DNA from 2 places in the Pseudomonas sp. GW821-FHT09E12 genome. Region 2 is predicted to be linked to the other one. Evidence: riboswitches for the same ligand, from Rfam matches in the RefSeq annotation. Region 2 holds a riboswitch; the other holds the start of a gene.
The links. Region 2 has a riboswitch for cobalamin ahead of cobW (cobalamin biosynthesis protein CobW). Riboswitches for the same ligand answer to the same signal wherever they lie in the genome.
Positions count from the first base shown of each region.

Region 1: another riboswitch for cobalamin. It lies ahead of cobO (cob(I)yrinic acid a,c-diamide adenosyltransferase); the one in region 2 lies ahead of cobW (cobalamin biosynthesis protein CobW).

Region 1 covers NZ_JBWKOM010000006.1:470,009-480,135, forward strand. Annotated here, with positions in the region: gene AC07PQ_RS20495 (C40 family peptidase) at 1-404, shown strand, start outside; gene AC07PQ_RS20500 (class I SAM-dependent methyltransferase) at 429-1,091, shown strand; gene AC07PQ_RS20505 (PQQ-dependent sugar dehydrogenase) at 1,094-2,413, opposite strand; gene AC07PQ_RS20510 (hypothetical protein) at 2,486-3,067, opposite strand; cobalamin riboswitch at 3,231-3,466, shown strand; gene cobO (cob(I)yrinic acid a,c-diamide adenosyltransferase) at 3,547-4,158, shown strand; gene AC07PQ_RS20520 (cobyrinic acid a,c-diamide synthase CobB) at 4,155-5,480, shown strand; gene bluB (5,6-dimethylbenzimidazole synthase) at 5,477-6,127, shown strand; gene cbiB (adenosylcobinamide-phosphate synthase CbiB) at 6,124-7,032, shown strand; gene cobD (threonine-phosphate decarboxylase CobD) at 7,025-8,017, shown strand; gene AC07PQ_RS20540 (cobyric acid synthase) at 8,014-9,465, shown strand; gene cobU (bifunctional adenosylcobinamide kinase/adenosylcobinamide-phosphate guanylyltransferase) at 9,527-10,048, shown strand; gene cobT (nicotinate-nucleotide--dimethylbenzimidazole phosphoribosyltransferase) at 10,045-10,127, shown strand, end outside.
Region 2 covers NZ_JBWKOM010000001.1:730,726-740,852, forward strand. Annotated here, with positions in the region: gene AC07PQ_RS03310 (MerR family transcriptional regulator) at 1-124, opposite strand, end outside; gene AC07PQ_RS03315 (NADH:flavin oxidoreductase/NADH oxidase family protein) at 202-1,425, shown strand; gene AC07PQ_RS03320 (vWA domain-containing protein) at 1,530-2,150, opposite strand; gene AC07PQ_RS03325 (magnesium chelatase ATPase subunit I) at 2,204-3,211, opposite strand; gene cobN (cobaltochelatase subunit CobN) at 3,389-7,162, opposite strand; gene cobW (cobalamin biosynthesis protein CobW) at 7,166-8,233, opposite strand; cobalamin riboswitch at 8,330-8,528, opposite strand; cobalamin riboswitch at 8,634-8,855, shown strand; gene AC07PQ_RS03340 (CbtB domain-containing protein) at 8,954-9,142, shown strand; gene AC07PQ_RS03345 (CbtA family protein) at 9,154-9,861, shown strand; gene AC07PQ_RS03350 (cobalamin biosynthesis protein) at 9,858-10,127, shown strand, end outside.

The sequences.
Region 1 (10,127 bases), on a different contig from region 2:
CTGCCGAAGACGTGCTGTTTCGTGCGTTGGGCCTGGTGGGCACGCCTTATCGCTGGGGCGGCAACACGCCCGACTCCGGTTTCGATTGCAGTGGCCTGATCGGCTACGTCTATCGCGACGCAGCCGGTATCTCGCTGCCGCGCTCGACCCGCGAAATGATCGGCATGCGGGCACCGAATGTCGGCAAGAACGCCTTGCAGACCGGCGACCTGATATTTTTTGCCACCAATGGCGGTTCCCAGGTCAGCCATGCGGGCATCTATGTCGGCGAAGGCCGCTTCGTCCATGCGCCGGCCACCGGCGGCACGGTGAAGCTGGACAGTCTGTCCAAGGCCTATTGGCAAAAAGCCTACCTGAGCGCCAAGCGCGTGCTGCAGCCAGAGCATCTGGCGCACAATCCTTAGTCCTGTCTCTGCGTCGAGGTTGCCATGACCGCTCGTACCCTCAACCTCGACGACGCCCTCTATCACTACCTGCTCGACGTTTCCCTGCGCGAAACGCCGCTGTTGCGCCGTCTGCGTGACGAAACCCAGGCGCTGCCCATGGCGCGCTGGCAGGTGGCGCCCGAGCAGGGTCAGTTCCTGGCGTTGCTGATCAAGCTGATCGGTGCCCGGCGTGTGCTGGAGGTGGGGACCTTCACCGGCTACAGCGCCTTGTCCATGGCCGCGGCCTTGCCGGAGGATGGTCAACTGATCTGCTGTGACATCCCGGGCGACTACAACGCCACCGCGCGCCGTTACTGGCAGGAAGCAGGTGTCGCCGGACGGATCGAGTTACGCCTGGCACCGGCCCTGGAGACCTTGGCCAGGATCGAGCAGGAGGAGGGCGAGGGTGGTTTCGACCTGGTCTTCATCGACGCCGACAAGGCCAATTACCCGGCTTACCTGGAAAGTGCCCTGCGCCTGCTACGCGTGGGCGGGTTGGCGGTGTTCGATAACACGCTGTGGAGCGGTCGGGTGCTGGAGGAAAATCCCCAGAGTGAAGACACCCGGGCCATCCAGGCACTCAATCGCGCCTTGAAGGATGACCCGCGTGTCGACCTGTCGCTGCTGCCCCTGGGGGACGGCTTGACCCTGTGCCGCAAGCGCTGAACCTATTGCGCCTTGGTTGCTGACACGCGCCAGACTTTGTTGCCGACATCATCGGCTACCAGTAGATCCCCTTGCTTGTCGATCACTACGCCGACCGGGCGGCCCATGGCTTTCTCGTCAGCGTTGAGGAAACCGGTCAGGACGTCCACCGGTTGGCCTACCGGCTTGCCGTTGGCGAAGGGTACGAAGATCACTTTGTAGCCGCTGTGGGGCTTGCGGTTCCACGAGCCATGCTGGCCGATGAACACGCCTTGGGTGAACGGCGCCGGCAGCTTGCTGCCTTCGGCGAAGGCCAGGCCCAGGGAGGCGGTATGCGGGCCGACGGCATAATCCGGGGCGATGGCCTTGGCCACCAGGTCCGGGTTTTGCGGAGTGACTCGCACGTCCACATGCTGGCCGTAATAACTGAATGGCCAGCCATAGAAGGCGCCGTCCTTGACCGAGGTGATGTAGTCCGGCACCAGGTCGCTGCCGATCTCGTCGCGCTCGTTGACCGCGGTCCACAGCTGGCCGCTTTGCGGCTCCCAGGCCATGCCGTTGGGGTTGCGCAGGCCTGAGGCGAAAATCCGTTGCTTGCCGCTGGCGCGGTCGACTTCCCAGATGGCGGCACGGCCTTCTTCCTGGTCCATGCCGTTTTCGCCGACGTTGCTGTTGGAGCCGACCGTGACGTACAACTTGCTGCCGTCCTTGCTGGCAATCACGTTTTTGGTCCAGTGGTGGTTCAGCTTGCCACCAGGCAGGTCCACCACCTTGGTCGGCTGGGCGCTGATCCTGGTGTCGCCGTCCTTGTAGGGGAAGCGCAGCAGGCGATCGGTATCGGCGACGTACAGGTCATTGCCTACCAGGGTCATGCCGAACGGCGAGTTGAGGTTTTCCAGGAATGCCGTACGGGTTTCCGCCACGCCATCGTGATCCTTGTCCCGCAGCAGGGTGATGCGGTTCGGGCTGGGCACGCCGGCCCCGGCGCGGCTCATGATCTTGCTGGCTATCCAGCCACGAATACCTTTGCTGTCATCGGGGGAGGGTGGGGCGTTGGTCTCCGCCACCAGTACGTCTCCGTTGGGCAGCACGTACAACCAGCGCGGATGGTCCAGGCTTTCGGCGAATGCGGCGACCTGGGTGCCGGCGGCGGCCACCGGTTTGGCGCCTTGCGGCCAGCCGATTGCGGGCGCGATGTTCACGGTCGGGAACAGGGTTTTGTTCGGTTCGGGCAGTTTCGGCGAGGGGCCGGTGCCGTCGGAGACCTGGAGGGTGGAGGTCTCGCCACAGGCGGCGAGGCCTGCGGCGACGGCGACAAGGATTGCGTATCGAAGCTTGAGCATGCTGATTTCCCTATGAATGCACGAAGTCGGTGTAGTCATAGAGAAGCACAGATGGACGATGGTTCCACCTGCTCAGCGTGCTTCCTTGAACAGCACGGCAACGCCGGGGTGATAGTTGCCGGCTTCGTTGCGCAATTTGCGGTACGCATAGGGGAAGTACCAGGCCACGGCGCAGCAGTGTTCCTTTTGCAGGTCGTCGACCATGTCCTGCAATTCTTCCGGAGTGGCACTGTGCTGGGTTTTCTGTGGCGTGACGAACAGGCAGCCAAGTTTCAGGTCGCTGGGGTAGCTGGCTTTTTTCGCGTCGCTGGCGGCATCCAGCAACGGTTGGGTCAGGTGCAGGCTGTTGACCCGGGGCCAACGCTGGGTGGTCTGGATATAGACGCGTTCCTCCTGCGTGGCGATGTACAGGTCGGTGCGGCCGCTGCGGTCGCCGTCCTCGAGCTGTTTTTTGCTCGGTGCGTGTTCCAGGGTGACCATCTCCGCCATCCAGGCTGCCGCCGAGAGCATTCCCAGGTTGGCTTTTTCGTCGAACCAGTACGGGCTTTCGTTATCGCCGCGCACGGTGTTGTAGCGGTCGATGCAATCGAACCAGCGTTCCAGGGCAGGGCGCAGGAATTCCAGTTTCGGATTGCTGATGATCATGCCTTGCATCGGACTTTTCCTATTATTGTTCAGATATTGGAGTTTTTTAACGAGATTATGGCTATTTGATATCACTGCACTGAGTGTGGCACAAGATTGGCGTCATTTTTCCGATATGCAGCATTCGCCGATCTGCGGGGCTTTAATTGACGCTCCACCCCCAACCCTCTAACCTTCGCGACTTGTTTCAGGTGCTCTGTGGCCTTGGGTCGACAGAGTGAAACAGGGAAGCCGGTGAGTACGCGTGCCGAAGGCGCACGCACGACGATTCCGGCGCTGCCCCCGCAACGGTAAGTGAGTCAAGACTGCGCCTGATGCCACTGTGTCGACTGTCGACATGGGAAGGCGCGCAGTTGGGCATCCCAGCCACTCACAAGCCCGGAGACCGGCCTGATCCATCCAACGGCATCACGGTGGGCGATGCCAGGCTTGCGCCGTCTATTCCTATTCCTGCCCCCCGTTATCCAGCCCCAACGGAGAGCTGCCCCATGACTGAATCCCCCGATCGTGACGAACGCCATCTGGCGCGCATGTTGCGCAAAAAAGCCGTGATCGATGAACGCATCGCCAACTCGCCGAACGAGTGCGGTTTGCTGCTGGTGCTGACCGGCAACGGCAAAGGCAAAAGCAGCTCGGCCTTCGGCATGCTCGCGCGGGCCATGGGCCACGGCATGCAATGCGGCGTGGTGCAGTTCATCAAGGGCCGCAACAGCACTGGCGAGGAATTGTTCTTCCGGCGCTTCCCGGAGCAGGTGCGTTTCCATGTCATGGGCGAAGGCTTCACCTGGGAAACCCAGGACCGCCAGCGCGACATCGCCGCGGCCGAAGCGGCCTGGGCGGTTTCCCGCGAACTGCTGAGCGATCCGACGATCGGCCTGGTGGTGCTCGATGAACTGAACATCGCCCTCAAGCACGGCTATCTGGACCTGGATCAGGTGCTCAGCGACCTGCAGGCGCGACCGCCGATGCAGCATGTGGTGGTCACCGGACGTGGCGCCAAGCCAGAGATGATCGAGCTGGCCGACACCGTCACCGAAATGGGCATGGTCAAGCATGCCTTCCAGGCCGGGATCAAAGCGCAAAAAGGCGTCGAACTGTGAGTGATGCCCGTCATTGCCCGGCGGTATTGATTGCCGCGCCGGCTTCCGGTCAGGGCAAGACCACCGTGACCGCCGCGCTCGCCCGCCTGCATCGCAATCAGGGACGCAAGGTGCGCGTGTTCAAGTGCGGCCCGGACTTTCTCGACCCGATGATCCTCGAGCGCGCCAGCGGTGCGCCGGTGTATCAACTGGACATGTGGATGGTCGGCGAGCAGGAAAGCCGCCGCCTGTTGTGGGAGGCCGCCGGCGAGGCAGACCTGATCCTGATCGAAGGCGTGATGGGGTTGTTCGACGGCACGCCGTCCAGCGCCGACCTGGCGCGGCATTTCGGCGTGCCGGTGCTCGCGGTGATTGATGGCACGGCCATGGCCCAGACCTTCGGCGCCCTGGCGCTGGGGCTGGCGCGTTATCAGCCGGACTTGCCGTTCGCCGGCGTGCTGGCCAACCGCGTCGGCACCCTGCGGCATGCGCAGTTGCTCGAAGGCAGCCTGACCGAGGGCTTGCGCTGGTACGGCGCGCTGTCCCGGGAGACCGGCATCGAACTGCCCAGCCGCCATCTGGGGTTGGTGCAGGCCAGCGAACTCAACGATCTGGATCTGCGTCTCGACGCCGCGGCCGCAGCCCTGGCGGACAGCTGCGAAGTGGCCTTGCCGCCCGCCGTGGCATTCGCCGCTCCCCAGGTGGTTGCCGTTGAGCCGTTGTTGGCCGGCGTGCGCATTGCCGTGGCCCGCGACGAAGCCTTTGCCTTTACCTATGGCGCGAGCCTGGATCTGCTGCGGGCCATGGGCGCCGAGCTGGTCTTTTTCTCGCCGATCCATGACGCGACGCTGCCTGAGGCAGACAGCCTGTACCTGCCGGGCGGTTACCCGGAACTGCATCACCGGGCGCTGGCGGCGAACGGCTCGATGCTCAGCGCGATCCGCGCGCATCACGCCGCAGGCAAACCCTTGCTCGCCGAGTGTGGCGGCATGTTGTATCTGCTGGATTCCCTGACCGACGTCGACGGCGAGCGCGCCGAACTGCTGGGCCTGTTGCCCGGCGATGCGGTGATGCAAAAGCGCCTGGCGGCCCTGGCCTTGCAGGCGGTGGAGTTGCCGGAAGGTTCGTTGCGCGGGCATACCTATCATCATTCGTTGACCAGCACCGAGCTTGCGCCGATCGCTCGCGGCCTGAGCCCGAATGGCGGGCGCGGCGCGGAAGCGGTTTACCGCGAAGGGCGGATGACCGCCTCTTATGTGCATTTCTATTTTCCGTCCAACCCCGAAGCGGTGGCGTCCCTGCTGGCGCCGGCAGGAGCGAGCGTGCTCGCGCGGCGCCCATGAGCGACAACGCCTTTTCCGCGGCCGAGCGCGACGCGGTCTATCGCGCGATCGCCGAGCGTCGTGACATGCGTCACTTCGTCGGTGGCTCGGTCGAGCCGCAGGTCTTGTGTCGCCTGCTGGAGGCGGCGCACCAGGCGCCCAGCGTCGGCCTGATGCAGCCCTGGCGGTTCATCCGTATCAGTGACCGGTCGTTGCGCGGGCAAATCCAGCAACTGGTGGAAGAGGAGCGGGTACGCACCGCCGAGGCCCTGGGCGAACGCTCCGATGAGTTCATGAAGCTCAAGGTCGAAGGCATCAACGACTGCGCCGAGGTCCTGGTGGCGGCGCTGATGGACGACCGTGAGCGGCATATTTTTGGCCGCCGCACCCTGCCGGAAATGGACCTGGCCTCGCTTTCCTGCGCGATTCAGAACCTGTGGCTGGCGGCCCGGGCCGAAGGGTTGGGCATGGGCTGGGTGTCGCTGTTCGAGCCTGCTGCCTTGGCTGAGCTGCTCGGCCTGCCGGCCGGGGCCAAGCCGCTGGCGGTGCTGTGCCTGGGCCCGGTCGGCGAGTTTTACCCGGCGCCGATGCTGGTGCTCGAAGGCTGGGCGCGGGAGCGTCCGCTGAGTGAATTGCTGTATGAAAATTACTGGGGAGTGAGTCAATGAGTGTGGCGTTGCTGAGTGTCGCCGGAGTGGCGCTGGATGCGTTGCTGGGCGAACCCAAGCGCTGGCATCCACTGGTGGCGTTCGGTCGTTTTGCCGATCGCATCGAGCAACGCTTCAACTCCGGTGGCCGCGGCTGGCGCAGTCATGGCGTCACCGCCTGGGTCATCGCGGTGCTGCCGCTGACCCTGCTGGCAACCCTGTTTTCCTGGCTGCCCTACATCGGCTGGTTGTTCGAGATCCTGGCGCTGTATTGCGCCCTTGGCCTGCGCAGCCTCGGCGAGCATGTCGAGCCGGTGGCCCAGGCCTTGCGCAGCGACGACCTGGACCAGGCGCGGCAGCGGGTCGGTTATCTGGTGAGCCGGCAGACCAGCGAGCTGGATGCCACCGAAGTCGCCCGCGCCGCCACCGAGTCGGTGCTGGAAAACGGCAGCGATGCGGTGTTCGCCGCCTTGTTCTGGTTTGCCGTGGCCGGTGCGCCGGGCGTGGTGCTCTATCGCCTGAGCAATACCCTGGATGCGATGTGGGGCTATCGTAATGAACGCTTCGAGCGTTTCGGCTGGGCGGCGGCGAAGATCGACGACCTGCTCAACTACATTCCAGCCCGCCTGGTAGCCCTGACTTACGCGTTGCTGGGCAAGACCCGCCTGGCGCTGAAATGCTGGCGCCGCCAGGGGCCGACCTGGGACAGCCCGAATGCCGGGCCGGTGATGGCGGCCGGGGCCGGGGCCCTGGGCGTCGAGCTAGGCGGCGCGGCGATCTATCACGGCGAGCTGCATCAGCGCCCGCAATTGGGCGAAGGCGTGGCGGCCGATGCCTCGTCCATCGATCGCGGCTGGCAACTGGTGCAGCGCGGGGTCTGGTTATGGCTGCTGATTCTCTGCGTGGGAGCTGAGTTCTATGCTTGAGCACGGTGGCCGCCTGCGCAAGGCGGCCGAGCAATACGGCATCGCCGAGGCCGACTGGCTGGACCTGTCCAGCGGCCTGGCACCCTGGCCGTGGCCGATTCCCGAGATCGGGATGCGGGCCTGGGCGCGCCTGCCGGAAACCGACGATGGCCTGGAGCAGGCGGCCCGCGACTACTACGGCGCGGCCCATGTGTTGCCGGTGCCCGGTTCCCAGGCTGCGATCCAGCTGCTCCCGCGTTTGCGCCGCGCCGGCAAGGTCGGCGTGCTGTCGCCCTGTTATGCCGAGCACGCCGAAGCCTGGCGCCGCAGCGGCTACATCGTGCGGGAAGTGCTGGAACAGGAAGTGGACTTTTTCCTCGACAGCCTGGACGTGCTGGTGGTGGTCAACCCGAACAACCCCACGGGCTTGAGCCTGACCCCGGAGCGCCTGCTGGACTGGCATGCGCGCCTGGCGCAGCGCGGTGGCTGGCTGGTGGTCGACGAAGCCTTCATGGACAACACTCCCCAGCTGAGCCTGGCGGCCCAGGCCGATCAGGTGGGGTTGATCGTCCTGCGTTCCTTCGGCAAGTTTTTCGGCCTGGCCGGGGTGCGCCTGGGCTTCGTGCTGGCCGAGCGCAAGCTGCTCAAGCTGCTGGCCGAGCAGGTCGGCCCCTGGGCCGTCAGTGGGCCGACCCGGGTGCTGGGCCAGGTGTGCCTGCGTGACAGCCAAGGCCATGAGCGGCAACGCGTGCGCAGCGAAGCGGCGAGCCTGCGCCTGGCGCAACTGCTCGAGCGCCACGGCCTGAAACCCCAGGGTGGCTGTGCGCTGTTCCAGTGGCTGATCACCGATCGCGCCGAGCTGTTGCATGAGTTCATGGCGCGCCGGGGCATCCTGCTGCGGCTGTTCACCCACAACAGCAGCCTGCGCTTCGGCCTGCCGGCCGACGAAGCCGACTGGTCGCGTCTCGAACAGGCCTTCGTCGCCTACGCCAAGGAACATCCATGACCACCCTGATGGTGCAGGGCACCACTTCCGACGCCGGTAAAAGCACCCTGGTGACGGCGCTCTGCCGCTGGCTGACGCGCCAGGGCGTCAGCGTCGTGCCCTTCAAACCGCAGAACATGGCCCTCAACAGCGCGGTGACCGCCGACGGTGGCGAGATCGGCCGGGCCCAGGCAGTACAGGCCCAGGCCGCGCACCTGGAGCCGCACACTGACATGAACCCGGTGCTGCTCAAGCCCAACAGTGACACCGGGGCCCAGGTGATCATTCACGGTCGCGCGGTGACCACCATGAATGCCGTGGCCTATCACGACTACAAGGCTATCGCCATGCAGGCGGTGCTGGCCTCTCACCAACGCCTGAGCGCGGCCTATCCGGTGGTGATGGTGGAAGGCGCGGGCTCGCCGGCGGAGATCAATCTGCGGGCCGGCGACATTGCCAACATGGGCTTTGCCGAAGCGGTGGACTGCCCGGTGCTGCTGATCGCTGACATCAACCGTGGCGGGGTTTTCGCCCATCTGGTGGGCACCCTGGAGCTGTTGTCGCCAAGCGAGCAGGCGCGGGTCAAAGGTTTCATCATCAACCGTTTTCGCGGTGATATCGCCCTGTTGCAACCGGGCCTCGACTGGCTCGAAGCGCGTACCGGCAAGCCGGTGATCGGCGTGTTGCCCTATGTGCTGGACCTGCATCTGGAAGCCGAAGACGGTATCGACCAGCGTCAGGCCGACAAGGCCGAGCAGGTGCTGAAAGTACTGGTGCCGGTATTGCCGCGCATCAGCAATCACACCGACTTCGACCCGCTGCGCCTGCACCCCCAGGTGGACCTGCAATTCATCGGTCCCGGCCAGGCGATTGCGCCGGCCGACCTGATCATCCTGCCCGGCTCGAAAAGCGTGCGCAGCGACCTGGCGTACCTGCGCGCCCAGGGCTGGGACACGGCCATCGCCCGGCACCTGCGCTACGGCGGCAAGCTGCTGGGCATCTGCGGCGGTTTGCAGATGCTCGGCGAGCAGCTGCACGACCCTTTGGGGTTGGAAGGCGCGCCAGGCTCCAGCGCGGGGTTGGGGCTGCTGGCGTTCGAAACGGTGCTGGAACAAGAGAAGCAGCTGCGCAATGTGCGTGGACGTCTGGCGCTGGAGGAAGCCGAGGTCAGCGGTTATGAGATCCATGCCGGCGTCACGACGGGGCCTGCGCTGGAACTGGCCGCCGTGACCCTGGACGACGGTCGCTGCGACGGCGCGCGCAGCGACGACGGGCAGATTCTCGGCACCTACCTGCACGGTCTGTTCGAGGCGCCGGCGGCCTGCAGTGCGTTGCTGCGCTGGGCGGGTTTGCGCGAGGTGCAGGCGGTCGACTACCACGCCTTGCGCGAGCGCGATATCGAGCGCCTGGCCGATCTGGTGGAGCGGCACCTGGACACCGAGCACCTACGCCAGCTTTGCGGGCTTTAGAGCGTCGGTGCCGGCATTGCCGCGCCGCTGTGGCTGTACCTCAATTCAAGGGTTTCCAAGCATGTTGCAACTGATCCTCGGCGGTGCCCGTTCCGGCAAGAGTCGCCTGGCGGAAAAGCTCGCCGGCGGGAGCGGCCTGGCCGTGACCTATATCGCCACCAGCCAGGCGCTGGACGGCGAAATGAATCAGCGCATCGCGCATCACCGCGAACGGCGTCCGGCCCAATGGGCATTGATCGAGGAGCCGTTGGAATTGGCGCGGGTGCTGCGCGAAAGCGCGAGCGCCGAGCGCTGCCTGCTGGTGGATTGCCTGACCTTGTGGCTGACCAACCTGTTGCTGCTGGAGGATGCCCAGCGGCTCGCCAGTGAGCGCGAAGCGCTGCTGGAGTGCCTGGCGTCGCTGCCGGGCGAAATCATTTTTGTCAGCAACGAGACCGGAATGGGTGTCGTGCCGCTGGGCGAATTGACTCGCCGTTATGTCGATGAAGCCGGTTGGCTGCATCAAGCCCTGGCCGAGCGTTGTCAGCGGGTAGTGCTGACGGTGGCCGGCCTGCCCCTGACTCTGAAAGGAACTGCGTTATGAATGACTTCTGGTGGCTGCGGCCGTGCAAGGCGCTCGACACTCAAGCCCTGGAGGCGGCGCAGTCGCGTCAGCAGCAATT
Region 2 (10,127 bases):
GCGGAGGGTAACGGCGATAGCCGTTGGCCTGGCGCTGGACCTGGGGCAGCAGGCCCTGGGCTTCGTAAAAACGGATGCGCGATGCCGCCAGCCCGCTGAGTTGTGCCAATTGGCCAATGTTCATTTCGACCTCGATAACCTGCTTGACATTAAAGTTAACTTTAAGCTTAGCCTCAGGCCTCCACTGATGAGGAGTCAAGCATGTCACCCTTTCAAGCCTTGAATTTGCCCAACGGCCAGACGATCGGCAATCGCATCGCCAAGGCGGCGATGGAGGAGAACCTCGCCGACCGCCGGCAGGCACCCTCCGCGGCTTTGATCCGGCTCTACCAGACCTGGGCCGAGGGTGAGGCCGGGCTGATCCTGACCGGCAACGTGATGATCGACCGCCGCGCGATGACCGGCCCCGGCGGCGTGGCCCTGGAAGACCAGCAGCACCTGGAGCAGTTCCGCCAGTGGGCCCGTGCCGGTCGTGCCAAGGGCGCGCAGTTCTGGATGCAGCTCAATCACCCCGGGCGCCAGACCATGGCCAACCTCGGCCAGCAGGCCCTGGCGCCATCGGCGGTGGCCCTGGACATGGGGCAGTTCTCGAAAATGTTCGCCGAACCCAGGCCCATGAGCGAAGAGGACATCGCCGAGATCATCCAGCGCTTCGCCAACAGTGCCTGGCTGGCCGAACAGGCCGGTTTTTCCGGGGTGCAGATCCATGCCGCCCACGGCTACCTGATCAGCCAGTTCCTCTCGCCCCTGACCAATCGCCGCACCGATCAATGGGGCGGCTCGCTGGAAAACCGCGCGCGTCTGCTGGTAGAGGTGATCAAGGCGGTACGGGAGAGGGTTTCGGCCACGTTCTGTATCTCGGTCAAGCTCAACTCCGCCGACTTCCAGCGCGGCGGCTTCGATGCCGGGGACGCGCACCAGGTCATCGAGATGCTCAACGGCCTGCCGGTGGATCTGCTGGAGCTGTCCGGCGGCAGCTACGAGTCCCCGGCCATGCAGGGCGAAGTGCGCGACGGCCGGACCCTGGCGCGCGAAGCCTACTTCATCGAAATGGCCAGCGAACTGGCGCCCGTGGCGCGGATGCCGGTGATGGTCACCGGCGGCATCCGCCGCCTGCCGGTGGTGCAGCAAGTGCTGGACAGCGGTATCGCGATGGCCGGCATCGCCACCGCCCTGGCCCTCGAGCCAGCCCTGCCCCGGCTCTGGCGCAGCGGCCAGCACAGCCATCCGCAACTGCCGCCACTACGCTGGAAACGCAAGCCCCTGGCCTCCCTGGCGACCATGGCCATCGTCCGCCTGCAGATGCATCGCCTGAGTCGCGGGCGCGCGCCCAAACCTCAAGTACGCCCCTGGCTGGCGCTGCTGCTCGACCAGTTGAACAGCGCCAGGCGCACGCGCCAGTACCGACAGGAAATGGCCAAGTAAATACGATAATCGTGGGCACCGCCGAACCTGTAGGAGCGCAGCTTGCGCACGATGCAAGCGCTGCGCTGGGTCAGGTGCAGCGCTATCGCGGGCAAGCCTCGCTCCTACGGAAGCTGGGGCTGCGAAGGGTCGTCGATATGCTGGTACTGCGCGTTGAGTTGCTGCGCCAGTTCGCGGGCGCGGCCGAGGCGGATCGGCCCGCGTTCGATATCGACCAGCAGGGTCGGGCAACCCAGGCGCGCCAGGGGAGTCAGGCTTTTCAGCCGGCCATCGGTGAGCAGCAGCACCCGCTGCTGCTCGGCCGGGTAACGTTTCTGCCGGGACAGCAGCCACCGCCCTGCCTCGGCCAAGGCCGCCAGCAACGGCGTGCCGCCGCCTGCTCCCAGCCCGTCGAGCCAGTCGCGCAGATCCTTCGAGGCCTTCAGGCCCTGCACCTGCCAGTTCGGCGCGCGGCCGCTGGCGGTCAGCAAGGCCAGGCGCGCGCGCTGCCGGTAGGCATCGTCAAACAGCTGGGCCAGCAGGCCCTTGGCATCGCTCAGCGCCTGATGGCGGCGGGTCGAGGCCGAGGCATCGACGATCACCAGCCACAGCTCATGGGGCGAACGGCTGCGCAGGTGCCACAACAGATCGTCACGCTGGCGGGGCCGGCCGTTGAGCAAGGTGCCCGGCCAGTTGATCGAGCCATGGACGGCCGCGCGCGCGCGGCCTTGCCTGCCCTTGTCCAACCGCCCGGCGCGGGACTTGGCATTCGCCCCCGCGTCGGACCGGGGGCGAATGCCTAGGGCTTTTTTGGCCAGCCCGGCACTTCACGCCGGGCGCCGGTGGCCAGCGCCTGGGCCGGCAGCTCGCCCCATTGGCCCTGGCCTTCGGCGGGGCTGGATTGGGCCGGGGATGGCGCGGGAGATGGCTGCGGCTGATGGGCCGCGCTCGGCGGGTGGTCACGACGGCGATGGCGCAGGGCGAATTCGGCCACGGCGTCTATGTCCTGCTCCTCGATGGCCCGGGCACCGCGCCAGGCCGCATGGGCGCGGGCGGCACGCAGCCACACCAGGTCCGCGCGCAGGCCGTCGACACCGGCGGCGAAACAGCGCTCGGTGATCCGCTCCAGCGCTCGATCGTCCAGGGCAATCTCCGCCTGCAACCCCCGCGCCTGCTGGCAGCGTTGGCGCAGCGCCTCCTGCTCGGCGGCCCACTGCTGGCAGAAGCCCTGGGGGTCGCTGTCGAAATCCAGCCGCCGGCGAATGATCTGCCCCCGTTCAGTGGGCGGCGTCTGGCCGCTCAGGGCGACATTCAGGCCAAAGCGGTCCAGCAGTTGCGGGCGCAGCTCGCCCTCCTCCGGGTTCATGGTGCCGATCAGCACGAACCGGGCCGAATGCCGGTGGGAAATACCGTCGCGCTCGATCAGGTTGGTGCCGCTGGCGGCCACGTCCAGCAGCAGGTCCACCAGATGGTCCGGCAGCAGGTTCACCTCGTCGACGTAGAGCACCCCGCCATCGGCCTTGGCCAGCACGCCCGGGGAAAACTGCGCCCGGCCTTCGCCCAGCGCCGCGTCCAGGTCCAGGGTGCCGACCAGGCGCTCTTCGGTCGCGCCCAGAGGCAAGGTGACGAACTGCCCGCTGGCCAGCAGGTCCGCCAGGCCGCGGGCCAGGGTGGACTTGGCCATGCCCCGCGGGCCTTCGATCAACACCCCGCCGATTTTCGGGTCGATGGCCGTCAGGCACAGCGCCAGTTTCAGGTCATCGGCGCCGACCACGGCGGACAGCGGGAAATGTGGGGTATCGCTCATGTCGGTTCTCGGTAAAGGGATGCACGAACATCAATAGTTGTAGCCGCTGCCGCAGGCTGCGATTGACGACGCAGTCGGCATAAAACAGACGACGCATTGCTATCTGACGGGCCGCGTCGCCTGCCCCAGCGGTCCCTGCGGGCCCGATCGCAGCCTGCGGCAGCGGCTACAGGGGCATCAGCCATCTTCTTCGATATCCAGCAGCAGGTTTTCCAGGGCCTCGCGGTACTCGCCGGGCGCCTGCCACATCCCGCGCTGCTGGGCTTCGAGCAGGCGTTCGGTCATGTCGCGCAACGCATGGGGGTTGTGCTGCCGGATGAATTCGCGGGTCGCCGGATCCAGCAGATAGGCGTCGGCCAGCAGGGCGTACTGGTGATCGTCGATGAGCTGGGTGGTGGCGTCAAAGGCGAACAGATTATCCACGGTGGCGGCCATTTCAAAGGCGCCCTTGTAGCCGTGGCGCTTCACCCCTTCGATCCACTTCGGGTTGGCCGCGCGGGAGCGGATCACCCGGTTCAGCTCTTCCTTGAGACTGCGGATTTTCGGCAGGTCCGGCTGGCTGTGGTCGCCGTGGTAGCTGGCGGCCTTTTCGCCGCTGAGGCTTTCCACCGCCGCGAGCATACCGCCCTGGAACTGGTAGTAGTCGTTGGAATCCAGCAGGTCGTGCTCGCGGTTGTCCTGGTTCTGCAGCACCGCCTGCACCTGGCTCAGGCGCTGGGCGAACTGGCCACGGGCCGCGGTGCCTTCGTCGGCGCCGCCATAGGCGTAGCCGCCCCAGTTCAGGTAGACCTCGGCCAGGTCCTCGCGGCTCTGCCACAGGCGAGCGTCGATAGCGCCCTGCACGCCCGCGCCATAGGCCCCGGGCTTGGCGCCGAAGATGCGCCAGCCGGCCTGGCGCTGCGCGGCCTCGGCATCGAGACCGGACTGCAGCAGCGCTTCACGCTCGGCGCGGACCTTGGCCGCCAGCGGGTTGAGGTCGTCCGGCTCGTCCAGCGCGGCCACCGCCTGCACCGCGGCGTCGAACAGGCGGATCAGGTTGGCGAAGGCATCGCGGAAGAACCCGGACACCCGCAGGGTCACGTCCACCCGCGGGCGGTCCAGCAGGCTCAGCGGCAGGATCTCGAAGTCGTTGACCCGCTGGCTGCCGGTGGCCCACACCGGGCGCACGCCCATCAGCGCCATGGCCTGGGCGATATCGTCGCCGCCGGTGCGCATGGTCGCCGTGCCCCACACCGACAGGCCTAGTTGGCGCAGATGGTCGCCATGGTCCTGCAGGTGCCGTTCGAGGATCAGGTTGGCCGACTGGAAACCGATGCGCCAGGCGGTGGTGGTCGGCAGGTTGCGCACGTCCACCGAGTAGAAGTTGCGCCCGGTGGGCAGCACGTCCAGGCGTCCACGACTCGGTGCGCCGCTGGGCCCGGCCGGCACGAAACGCCCGCCCAGGGCATCCAGCAAGCCACGCATTTCCGCCGGGCCGCAGGCATCCAGGCGCGGCGCCACTACCTCGCGCAGGCTGTCGATGATCGCCTTGACCTCGCTCCAGCCGGGCTCGTTCAGTTGCTCGACCTCACCGGCCAAGGCCGCTTCTATCAAGCGCCCGGCAAACAGCTCCAGGCGCTCGCGGGTATCGCCGGCAGTGCGCCACAGCTGCTCGCTGAGGTCCTGCAATAACTGTGGCCGGCGCCCGCTCCAGGGTTCGGCCAAGGCGCAGTCCAGCGGATCGAAGCCCAGCTCGAAGGCCTTGGCCAAGGCCCGCAACAGGCTCGACTGCGCGCCCCGGCCATCGCCACGGGGAATGCGCAGCAAGGCCAGCAAGGTGTCGATACGCAGACGGCCCACGGGCGATTCGCCGAACACATGCAGGCCGTCGCGGATCTGCGACTCCTTCAGGTCGCACAGGTAGGTGTCCAGGCGCGGCAGCCACAGCGCCGCGTCGGCCTCGCCGTCGAGCTGCCCGTCCAGTTGCAGTTCACGGTCGATCCGGGTCACCCGCACCAGTTTGAGAATGTCTTTCTGCAACTCGCGGGCGCGGCGCGGATCGAGCAACTGGGCTTCGTAGTACTCGTCGGCCAGCAGTTCCAGGTCGCGCAGCGGGCCGTAGGTTTCGGCGCGGGTCAGCGGCGGCATCAGGTGGTCGATGATCACCGCCTGGGTCCGGCGCTTGGCCTGGGCGCCCTCGCCCGGGTCATTGACGATGAATGGATAGATATTCGGCAGCGGCCCCAGCAGCACGTCCGGCCAGCAGCTTTCGGACAGGCCGACGCCCTTGCCCGGCAGCCACTCCAGGTTGCCGTGCTTGCCAACGTGGATCAGCCCGTGGGCGCCGTAGGTCTGGCGCAGCCAGAAGTAGAACGCCAGGTACCCGTGGGGCGGCACCAGGTCCGGGTCGTGATAGACCGCGCTCGGATCGACCTGATAACCGCGCGCCGGCTGGATGCCGACAAAGGTCAGGCCAAAACGCAGGCCGGCGATCATCAGCCGCCCGCCGCGGAACATCGGGTCGTTTTGCGGCCCGCCCCAACGTTCCGTCACCGCCAGGCGGTTGGCTTCGGGCAGCGCGTCGAACATGGCCTGGTACTCCTCCAGCGCCAGGCTTTGCTGGCACGGGCGCAGGTCGAGGCTATCCAGGTCATTGCTGACGCCACCGAGCAGTTGCTGGATCAGCGCCGTCCCGCTGTCCGGCAACTCGGCCGGCAACGGATAACCCTCGACGTGCAGCGCGCGCAGGATATTCAACGCCGCCGCCGGCGTATCCAGGCCCACGCCATTACCGATACGGCCGTCGCGGGTCGGGTAGTTGGCGAGGATCAGGGCGATGCGTTTTTCAGCATTCGGCAGCTGGGCCAGATCAACCCAGCGCCGCGCCAGTTCGGCGACAAAATCCATGCGCTCGGGGGCGGAGCGATAGCAGACCACGTCCGACTGGCTGCGCTCGCTGCGCCAGGCCAGGTCCTTGAAGCTGATGGGCCGGCTGATGATGCGCCCGTCCAGTTCCGGCAAGGCAATGTGCATCGCCAGGTCCCGCGGGCCCAGGCCCTGCTCGCTGGCGCGCCAGCCGGGTTCGTTGTCCTGGGCGCAGATGGCCTGGATCACCGGGATATCGCGGCGGAACGGCCGCAGGTGCGGCGCCTCCGGGCTGGACTGGGCAAAGCCGGTGGTGTTGAGGATCACCCCGGCCTCGACTTCATCCAGCAGCTCCTCGACCACCGCCAGGCAACCGGGCTCTTTCAGGCTGGCCAGGGCTATCGGCAACGGGTTCAGACCCGCCGCCAACAAGCGCCGGCAGAACTCATCGATAAAGGCGGTGTTGGCCGCCTGCAAATGCGAGCGGTAGAACAGCAGCGCCGCCACCGGCTGGCCGGCCCGCCAATCGGCGTGCCAGTCGCTGAGGGCGGCGCTGCTTTTGTGCGGGTGGTAGATCGCCGTGCGCGGCAGGGTCTGCGGCTCGGACCAGTGGTAATCGCGCCCCAGCCAGCCACTGGCCAGGCAGCGGTACAGGTTCAGCGCATTGCCCATGCCGCCCTGGCGCAGGAAGTGCCAGAGGCGCTCGCGGTCGGCGGCGGGCACCGTGCTCAGGTCGCTCAGCTCCGGGTCCGGACGATCGTCACCCGGCACCAGGATCAACTGCACGCCGCGCTGCGCCAGCTGCACCAGTTGCTCGATGCCATAACGCCAATAGGCGATGCCACCGTGCAGGGAAATCAGGATCACCTTGGCGTGGCGCAGCACCTGGTCGACATACAGGTCGACCGAGGCATGGTTCTGCACCTGCATCGGGTTGGCCAGGCGAAAGCTCGGGTAATCCTCCGGCAGTTGCTGCGCCGCTTCGGCCAGCAGCGCCAGGCTGGAGTCGCCGCTGCACAGGATCACCAGCTCGGCGGGGGTCTGTCCAAGGTCGGCAATGTTGTCATCCGACACGAAACCGCCGGGCTGGGTCCTGAGCAGGTGCATGACTTACACGCTAAGCGCGGCGCGCAATTGCGCTTCGAGCAGGGTCGCGTCCAGTTCCTGGCCGATCAGCACCAGGCGCGTGGTACGGGCTTCGTCGGCGCCCCACTGGCGGTCGAAGTGCTTGTCGAAACGCGTGCCCACGCCCTGGATCAACAGGCGCATCGGCTTGTTGGGGATCGCCGCGAAACCCTTGACCCGCAGGATGCCGTGCTGCACCACCAGTTGGGTCAGGGCGTCCAGCAGCAGGCTTTCGTCGGCCTGGGGCAGCTCGATGGAGATGGAATCGAAGGCGTCGTGGTCATGATCATCATGATCGTCGCCATCGTGGTGATGGTCATGATGGCTGTGGCGGCCGTCGATGTGTTCTTCCGAGCCGTTGCCCAGGCCCAGCAGCACGTCCAGCGGCAGGCGACCGCTGCTGGCTTCGATGACTTTCACCGCCGGCGGCAGCTCCTCGGCCACTTCCAGGCGCACCTTGGCCAGGTCTGCCGGGCTGATCAGGTCGGCCTTGTTGAGGATCACCAGGTCGGCGCTGGACAGCTGGTCGGCGAACAGCTCATGCAGCGGCGACTCATGGTCGAGGTTGGGGTCGAGCTTGCGCTGGGCGTCGACCTGGTCCGGGAAGGCGGCAAAGGTACCGGCGGCCACGGCCGGGCTATCGACCACGGTGATCACCGCGTCGACGGTGCAGGCGCTGCGGATTTCCGGCCATTGGAAAGCCTGGACCAAAGGTTTTGGCAGGGCCAGGCCGGAGGTTTCGATGAGGATATGGTCGAGGTCGCCGCGACGGGCCACCAACTCGCGCATCACCGGGAAGAACTCTTCCTGCACGGTGCAGCACAGGCAGCCGTTGGCCAGCTCAAAGACGCGACCGCTGGCTTCTTCCTCGGTGCAACCGATGGAACACTGCTTGAGGATCTCGCCGTCGATGCCCAGCTCGCCGAACTCGTTGACGATCACCGCGATGCGTCGACCCTGGGCGTTGTCCAGCATGTGCCGCAGCAAGGTGGTTTTTCCCGAGCCGAGGAAGCCGGTAACGATGGTGACGGGAAGTTTGGCCAGTGTTTTCATCGGATGCCCTTTGGCAAGGTGGCGGGCATACGGGACGAGAGCCGCGCAGGCAACTGCACGGAAGGGTTCGCCACCGGATCACCCCGCCCGGTTGTAGTGAGAATCAGGTCCGAGGCAGGTCTCCTGGCTGACGGTGTGCCGGTCGTTCGACTGGCCAACGATGCGCCTTCCCGCCGCCTGGCAGTGGCCTTGCATCGTTCATCACCATTTACAGTTGCGGGGGCAGCCGCGGCTTGGACCGCGTTCCCTTCTTAGCTTCGACAGACGCCGAAGAACCTCGAAAGCGCAAGGCTACGCAGAGCTTGGGGGGCGGTCAATGTTCATGCAGCGCGAGGACAGGCCAATTGCGATCGAAAACGAGAACCCTTGCCAATTGACGCCCCTCCCTCGCCCATGCTCTCCTACACACCTTGTTACGGGTGCCCTTCACAGGGTGAAACGGGAAACCGGTGCGTCACAGGCCAAAAGCCTTGATCAGTCCGGTGCTGCCCCCGCAACGGTAAGCGAGCGAAGAATCAGATCCACTGTGCCAGCAGTCCGGCATGGGAAGGCGATTCTTGCAGGCGTGGCGCAAGCCCCGCCCCTCGCGAGCCCGGAGACCGGCCCGCTACACAGTCATAACAAACCCGCGGTGGGCGGGCGCTGTTAATTCCCCGCGAGCCCGTCTCGCGGGGTTTTGCTGCGCTCGATTCACCCGCTGACACACCAGAGGGAAGCGCCATGTCGATCATCAGCAGCACCAGCCATTCCAGCAACAGTACCGCCACCCTGAGCCAACGCCTGGTCGCCGCCATCGGCGCCTCGATCCTCGGTGCGTGCCTTGTGTATTTCGCCGGCTTCTCCCATATCGAAGCGGTGCACAACGCCGCCCACGATACCCGCCACAGCGCCGCCTTCCCTTGCCACTGAGACCTGCCGACATGATCAAGCGTATCGCGCAAACCGCGGGGTTCACCGGGTTGCTGGCGGCCCTGTTGCTGACCCTGCTGCAAAGCTTCTGGGTCGCACCGCTGATCCTGGAGGCGGAAACCTACGAGAAGGCCCCGGCCGCCCAGCATGAAGAAGCGCATGAGCATGCCGCCGGCACCGCTGCCCACAGCCACGACGCCGAAGCCTGGGAGCCGGAAGACGGCTGGCAGCGCGTGCTGTCCACCACCGGCGGCAACCTGGTGGTCGCCGTGGGGTTCGCCCTGATGCTCGCCGGTCTCTACACCCTGCGCGCGCCGAACCGTACTTCCCAGGGCCTGCTCTGGGGCCTGGCCGGTTATGCCACTTTCTGCCTGGCGCCGACCCTCGGCCTGCCGCCCGAACTGCCGGGCACCGCCGCCGCGGACCTGGCGCAACGGCAGGTCTGGTGGGTCGGTACCGCCGCTTCCACCGCGGTCGGCATTGCCCTGATCGTCTTCGCCCGGAACTGGCTGCTGAAAGCGCTGGGCGTGGCCATCCTCGCCGTGCCGCACCTCATCGGCGCGCCACAGCCGCAAGTGCATTCGATGCTCGCCCCGGAGGAGTTGGAGGCGCAGTTCAAGATCGCTTCGCAGCTGACCAACGCCGCGTTCTGGCTGGCCCTGGGCCTGATCAGCGCCTGGCTGTTCCGCCGCAAGAGCGACGATCAGTACTCGGCATGACGCAGGCCAGCACAGCGCCGCCCCTGGTGGTCGGCCTGGGCTGCCAGCGGGGCTGCCCGGTGGAGACCTTGCGCGCCCTGCTCGACCAAACCCTGAGCACCCACCGCATCGACCCCGGGCAGATCAAGGCCCTGGCCAGCATCGACCTGAAACGCGAGGAACCCGGGCTGCTGGCCCTGGCCGCGCAACTGGACTTGCCCCTGACCTGTTTCAGCAGTAACCAGCTGACGCCTTATGTGCTGCAACTCAGCCATCGTTCGCAGATC